Regions from separate parts of the Streptomyces sp. SM18 genome, predicted to be linked through region 2. Evidence: riboswitches for the same ligand, from Rfam matches in the RefSeq annotation. Region 2 holds a riboswitch; the other holds the start of a gene.
The links. Region 2 has a riboswitch for cyclic di-AMP ahead of B9S64_RS20435 (C40 family peptidase). Riboswitches for the same ligand answer to the same signal wherever they lie in the genome.
Positions count from the first base shown of each region.

Region 1 (3,552 bases), 1.6 Mb from region 2:
CGAACGCACCGGTGGAGGCGCCGGACGGAACAGCAGCACGTCCCGTGCTGCCGTCGTCGAGACCAACCTCGACCTCGACCGTGGGGTTACCCCGGGAGTCGAGGATTTCCCTGGCTACGACGACGTCGATGGACGGCACGAGGCATCTCCTTCTGGGATCTGACACTGGTTGGGCAGGGTCACTGTGGCCTTGCGACACGAGCCTAACCGGCCTGGCCCGCTGCGTCGGCCCGCCGCCCGTCCCCTGGGACGAAAAAGGACCCAAGGGCCCGCATTACGGGCAAAGCTTCAGAATTTTACTGACTGGTAACCACAAGTGTTGAACACGCGCACCCCTGGCGCGCCTCGGGAGGCGCCCCCGGACCGGCCGCCGGACACGCCCCCGGCCCGGCGCGCACGGGGGCGGCGCGCCGGGCCGGGGGCGTGTTTCGAAAGTAGCGCCGTCCGCCCGGAGGGCGGGGCCCGCGGCGTCCGGTGCGTGCGATCGCAAGGCGGAGGATCACCCTCGTACTGGACGTACTGGGGCGACTCCGACAATGCGGCGAGCGTGCGTGCCGGGCGTCGCGGGCCAGGCGGGACTTTCGAAACACGCCCTTGGGGGGAGGAGGGTCCCAGGACTACTTCAGGTGGAGCTGCTGACCCGGGAAGATCAGGTCGGCGTCCTTGACGATGTCGTCGTTCAGCTCGAACAGCTTCTGCCAGCCGCCCTTGACGTGCTCGGCCTCGGCGATCTTGCTGAGGGTGTCGCCGGCCTCGACCTTGTACTCGCCGTCGCCCTTCTCGACCTTCTGGCCGGTCGGGGTGGTGACGGTCCCGGTGGGGGCCGTGCGCTTCTCGCTGCGGGTGGTGGGCTGCTCGGCCTTGCGCTCCGGCTGGGCCGCCGGGGCGGAGTCGCCGTTCTTGCCGGTGGTGGAGGCGGAGGCGGAGCCGGTGTCCACGCCCGGGTCCACACCGTCGTTGCTCAGGCCGCCGGCACCGGCGCAGGCCCAGGCACCCGGCCCCTGGAGCGCGAGCAGCTTCTCGGCGGTGGCTATCTGCTGTTCCTTGGTGGCCAGGTCGGCGCGGGCCGCGTACTGCGTGCCGCCGGCGGCCGCCCAGCTGGACTGCGAGAACTGGAGGCCACCGTAGTAGCCGTTGCCGGTGTTGATGGACCAGTTGCCACCGGACTCGCACTGCGCGACGGCGTCCCAGGTGGCGACGGACGCGGCGGAGGCGTTGGACGCGCCCATCAGCGGGACGACGACGGCGGCACCGGCGACACCGGCCAGGGTGGCGACCCGGACGGCCTTGGAGGGACGGCGGTGCTTGCCCTTGCTCGAAAGCAGCATGGTTCTCCTCACCGACGCCTACGAGGTGAGCTGTCGGGTTCGGGCTGTGAGTCGCCCGGCCACTCGCACTCGCGAGCGGCTTCACCCCGAGCCGGCCCCGCCCGTCCATGGACGGCCTGGTCCGGCACTTACCTGGGTCCCCCGCTCCTGCCTACGGCGCTTTACGCGTCTGTGCCCTTCGGCCGACGGCAGGATTCGGCGTGACGGTCGAAGGGGCCCGCGGTGCGAGCGGCTTAGACCGTAAACACACCCAACCCCGACATTCAAAGATGGACATAACGAACAATCAGCGCTTACCGGTGCGGCGGGGTGGATCGTTTCCGCAGGTCGGAGCCGATGCGGGCGAACCGGAGGGCCGGGACCCGCCGGTCACAGCAAAGAGACCCATGTCTCACTTACGCATAAGTGGACATAGGCCTCTGAACTACCCTTGATTTCGGGGTGTTTTCCCGCTTTTGATCACTCGCCGGTGACGGCCGCCGCCCCGGACGACGCGGCGCCCGCCGCCGTGCCGGACGGCTGCGTCAGGTCGAGGTTCAGGCCGGGGAGGATCAGGTCCGGGTCGGCGCCCACCTCGGCCTTGTTGGCCTCGTAGAGCGCGGGCCAGCCGCCGGGCAACTCCCGCTCCTCGGCGATCGACCAGAGGTTGTCGCCCTCCTGGACGGTGTACGTGCCGTCCGCGTCCGCCGGGGCGCCCTCGCGCACGGTGGAGTCGCCCCGGGAGGCGTGCCTGCCGGACTCGCGCCCGTCCGGCCCGGTCGTGCCCGCGCTCTCCTCGGGCGCGGGGGCTCCCCGGTGCTTCCCGCCCTCGGCGCCCTGCGAGGCGCCGGGCGTCCGCGAGGTCTCCGACGAGGGGGTGGCGGAGGGCGAGGAGGACGTCCCGTCCGTGCCCGGGGTCGCGCCGCTCCGGCCCGGGGTGTCCGCACCGGCGCTCGGGGAACCGGCGTCCGGGGAGCCCGTGGCGTCGTCGGCCGGCTTCTTCGTCGTCTTGCCCGCGGCGTCGTCCGACGCCTCGTCGGACGCGCCCTCGGTGGCCTCCGGCGAGGGCGTGGCCGTCTCGTCGGCCGCCGGGTCGCCGCCCGGGTCGACGCCCGGCAGCACCCCGTCCACCGCGAGCCCGGATATCACCGCGCAGCTGGGCCAGGCCTGGGGGCCCTTGGCGTCCAGCACCTTCTCGGCGACGGCGATCTGCTGCGACCGGCTGGCGAGGTCGGCACGGTCCGCGTACGCCGTACCGCCGTAGGCCTTCCAGGTGTCCTGCGAGAACTGGAGGCCACCGTAGGAGCCGTTGCCGAGGTCGGCGCTCCACATGCCCCCGCTCTCGCACTCGGCGACCCGGTCCCAGGTCGAGGCGTCTGCGGCGTGCGCACCCGTCGCGCCGAGCAGCGGGATGGCGATGGCCGATCCCGTCACACCGGCGGTGACGACGATGGCGGGTGCCTGACGAGGCCGGCGGTGTCTGCCGTTCGCGGAGCCCATGGGCATTGCCTTCCGTGTGACTGACAGATGTCGAGTGGGTCGAACGGTGAACCTAGCGGGACTCGAACGTGTGTCACAAGTCGATGCAGCGGAGATCACGCGAAAGTCACAGAGTTGACGGAGTGTCACCTTCGGCGGGCGCCCGTCCGGGACCGAACTCCACGGGAAGGGTCCGCAGTCCCCGCATGATGAGCCCGCCGCGCCGGCGCAATTCACCCGGTTCCACGGCCAGGCGCAGGTCAGGAAGGCGCCCCAGCAGTGTAGCCAAGGCGGTCTGCCCCTCCAGCCGGGCCAGCGGCGCGCCCAGGCAGTAGTGGATGCCGTGCCCGTACCCGAGGTGCTGATTGTCACTCCGCGCAAGGTCCAGACGGTCCGGGTCCGGGAACCGTTCCGGGTCGCGGTCGGCTGCCGCGAGGACCACCAGGACGGGGTCCCCGGCGCCGATCTCCTCCCCGCCCAGCGTCAGGGGCACGGTCGCGTAGCGCCAGGTCGCGAGCTCCACCGGACCGTCGTAGCGCAGCAACTCCTCGATCCCGGTGGCCAGCAGTCCGCTCTCACCGGCCGCGAGGGAACGCTGGAGCCTCTCGCGCTGCTCCGGGTGGCACAGCAGGGCGTACACGCCGTTGCCGATGAGGTTGACGGTGGTCTCGAATCCGGCGAACAGGAGGATGAAGGCCATCGCGGCGGCCTCGTTCTCGGTGAGGTGCTCGCCGTGGTCGCTCGCCCGGATCAGGTCGGAGATCAG
Region 1 is NZ_CP029342.1:2,887,932-2,891,483, forward strand. Features, by position in the region: gene eno (phosphopyruvate hydratase) at 1-139, opposite strand, end outside; gene B9S64_RS12715 (transglycosylase family protein) at 618-1,328, opposite strand; cyclic di-AMP (ydaO/yuaA leader) riboswitch at 1,329-1,497, opposite strand; gene B9S64_RS12720 (transglycosylase family protein) at 1,788-2,807, opposite strand; gene B9S64_RS12725 (cytochrome P450) at 2,914-3,552, opposite strand, start outside.
Region 1: linked by a shared signal. The riboswitch ahead of B9S64_RS12715 (transglycosylase family protein) and the one ahead of B9S64_RS20435 (C40 family peptidase) in region 2 are both predicted to bind cyclic di-AMP.

Region 2 (3,552 bases):
AGCCCGTGCGCTCCAGGACGGCCTCCAGGACGACCGCGGGGCCGGCGCCCGACTCCACGATCGTGCGGAGCTCCTCCATCAGCGTGTTGAACCGCTTCACGGCGTTGGCCGAGCGGGCCGCCATGCCGTACGCCTCGTCCACGCGGCGCAGCGCCTGCGGGAAGGAGATCTTCTCGCGCATCGACAGGGCGTCGATCATCGCCTCGGCCCGGTCCCCGATGCCGCGCTTGGGCACGTTGAGAATGCGGCGCAGCGGGACGGTGTCCTCGGGGTTGGCGAGGACCCGCAGATAGGCCAGGACGTCCCTGACCTCCTTGCGCTCGTAGAAGCGGACGCCGCCGACGACCTTGTACGGCAGGCCGACCCGGATGAAGATCTCTTCGAAGACACGGGACTGGGCGTTCGTCCGGTAGAAGACCGCGACGTCGCCGGCCTTCGCCTCCCCGGCGTCCGTCAGCCGGTCGATCTCCTCGGCGACGAACTGCGCCTCGTCGTGCTCGGTGTCGGCCACGTACCCGGTGATCCGGGTGCCGGCGCCGGCCTTCGTCCAGAGGTTCTTGGGGCGGCGGCTCTCGTTGCGCTCGATGACGGCGTTGGCCGCGGACAGGATCGTCTGCGTGGAGCGGTAGTTCTGCTCCAGCATGATCGTCGTGGCGTCCGGGTAGTCCTCCTCGAACTGGAGGATGTTGCGGATCGTCGCGCCCCGGAAGGCGTAGATCGACTGGTCCGCGTCACCGACGACACACAGCTCACCGGGGGCGTCGGCCTCTCCGGACGGGCCGACCAGCTCGCGCACCAGGGTGTACTGGGCGTGGTTGGTGTCCTGGTACTCGTCGACCAGGACGTGCCGGAAGCGGCGGCGGTAGTGCTCGGCGACATCGGGGAACGCCTGGAGCAGGTGCACCGTCGTCATGATGATGTCGTCGAAGTCGAGGGCGTTGGCCTCGCGCAGCCGTGCCTGGTAGAGCGCGTACGCCTGGGCCAGCGTCTTCTCGAAACCGTCCGACGCCTGCCCGGCGAACGTCTCCTCGTCGATCAGCTCGTTCTTGAGGTTGGAGACCTTCGCGGTGAACGACTTCGGCGGGTAGCGCTTCGGGTCGAGGTCCAGGTCGCGGCAGACCAGGGCCATCAGGCGCTTGGAGTCGGCCGCGTCGTAGATGGAGAACGACGAGGTGAAGCCGAGGAGCTTGGACTCGCGGCGCAGGATCCGCACGCAGGCGCTGTGGAACGTCATGACCCACATGGCGTTGGCGCGCGGGCCGACGAGCTCCTCGACGCGCTCCTTCATCTCGCCGGCGGCCTTGTTGGTGAAGGTGATCGCGAGGATCTGCCCCGGATGCACCCCTCGCTCGGCCAGCAGGTGGGCGATCCGGTGGGTCAGCACCCGGGTCTTCCCGGAGCCGGCACCGGCCACGATGAGCAGGGGGGAACCGGCGTGCACGACGGCGGCGCGCTGCTCGGTGTTCAGCCCGTCCAGCAGGGCGGCGGAGTCGATGACGGGCCGCGGGGCGCCGTCGCGGTAGTGCGTCTCGCGCGGCGGCGGAGGGGTGTCGAAGACATCGCCGAAGAGGCCCTCCGGCACCGCTTCGGGTGCCTGCTCCTCGGGAGGCGGCGGGGGGCCGTCGTCCGCCTGCTGGAGGCCGGCCAGGAAACTGTCGTCAAAGAGGCTGCTCATCGCCTCACGAGTCTAGGCCGACCCACCGACACTACGGAGCGGCATCGGCAGGATGACCCCAACCGGTCACCCACGGCGACGACCAGCATGCGGACCGTACGATTCCGGGGCCGCGAACAGGGCCGGCGACCGCCGTACGGGAAAGGTCACGAAAACGTATCGGGCATATCGAACATCAACCTTCACAGGGACACCACGGTTGGCTAGCGTGCTCGGTCAGGTGACCCGTTCCCCCTCTGAGGCGAACCACGCCACGCGGGCGCCTCCGCCGAATCCGTCCTCCCTCGCGGGAGACCGGAACCGGGGACCCACACGCAGCACCGGGGTGAATCGGTCCGGCCCCATGGGACCGTAGGGCAGCCTTCCGTTCCGCCCGAACCCGACAGCTAACCCGGTAGGCGGTCCACGGAAGGAGATGCCGGCCTTGGCATCGCATCGCAAACCGCGCACCCGCCTGCGCGCCACCACCCCCGCCGTCGGCCTCACCACGGCCGCGCTCGCCTCCGTGACCCTGCTCTCCACGCAGACCGCGACGGCCGCCCCCGCGAAACCGGCACCCACCATCGAGGAAGTGCAGAAGAAGGTCGACGGCCTGTTCCGGCAGGCGGGCACCGCGACGCAGAAGTACAACGAGGCCAAGTCCGCCTCCGCGAAGCAGCGCGACGAGGTGGACGCCCTGCTCAAGGCCGCCGCCGAGCGTGCCGACAAGCTCAACGAGACGCGGCGTGAGCTGGGCCGCTACGCGACGGCGCAGTACCGCGGGGGCTCGATCGCCCCCACGGCCACCTTCTTCCTGGCGGACGACCCGCAGTCGTACTTCGACCAGGACCAGTTGATGAGCCGGATGACCAGCCGGCAGCAGAAGGCGGTCGCCGACTTCCGTACCCAGCAGCGCGAGGCGGCCGCCAAGCGGGTCGAGGCGACGAAGAGCCTCCAGACGCTCACCGAGTCCCAGGCGGAACTGCGCACCAGCAAGCAGGAGGTCCAGGAGAAGCTGTCCGAGGCGCGCTCCCTGCTGTCGAAGCTGACCGCCGAGGAGAAGGCACGCCTCGCGGAGCTGGAGCGGAAGAAGGAGGCGGAGGCGAAGCGGAAGGCCGAGGAACTGGCCCGCCAGCAGGCCGCCGCGAAGGCCGAGGCCGACCGCGCCGCCAAGGAGGCGGCCGCCGGCCAGGGCACCGGCTCGGGCACCGGCTCCGGTACGGGCACGGGGACCGGGACCGGCGGCACCGGCTCGGACGCCGGCTACGCGTCGAAGGCCGAGAAGGTCCTGGCGTTCGCCCGCGCCCAGATCGGCAAGCCGTACGTCTGGGGGGCGACGGGCCCCTCCTCGTACGACTGCTCCGGGCTCACCCAGGCCGCGTGGAAGGAGGCGGGGGTCACCCTGCCCCGCACCACGTGGGACCAGGTCAAGGTCGGAACCCGGGTCGCCACGGCGGACCTGCAACCGGGTGACCTGGTCTTCTTCTACGACGACATCAGCCACGTGGGCATCTATAAGGGCGACGGGATGATGATCCACGCGCCGAAGCCGGGAGCGAACGTCCGCGAGGAGTCGATCTACTACATGCCCATCTACGGGAGCGTGCGCCCGGCGTGACCCGGAGCACGGTTGTAGGGCCGCATTTGAGTTGACCGTTTCTCATCGTTCTGTCCGTGGCTTGTCCGATGGGACAGGGCGATGAGAAGTCCACTCTCACGGGTGGTGTTGGATTCTGTACCCGCTTGTCGCCGCATGGCCGGTGGGCCGTGTTGGGAAGCCTCGGCCGGGGCTGTGATCAATACCCCGCTGGCTTCGTACACCGGGCGGTGGTCATGGCGGTTCCTGTTGAGGTGCGCTATCGGCAGGCGGATGGCGAGTTCGTACAGACGACGCTGGA
Region 2 is NZ_CP029342.1:4,483,954-4,487,505, reverse strand. Features, by position in the region: gene pcrA (DNA helicase PcrA) at 1-1,675, opposite strand, end outside; cyclic di-AMP (ydaO/yuaA leader) riboswitch at 1,932-2,092, shown strand; gene B9S64_RS20435 (C40 family peptidase) at 2,091-3,272, shown strand; gene B9S64_RS20430 (TnsA-like heteromeric transposase endonuclease subunit) at 3,488-3,552, shown strand, end outside.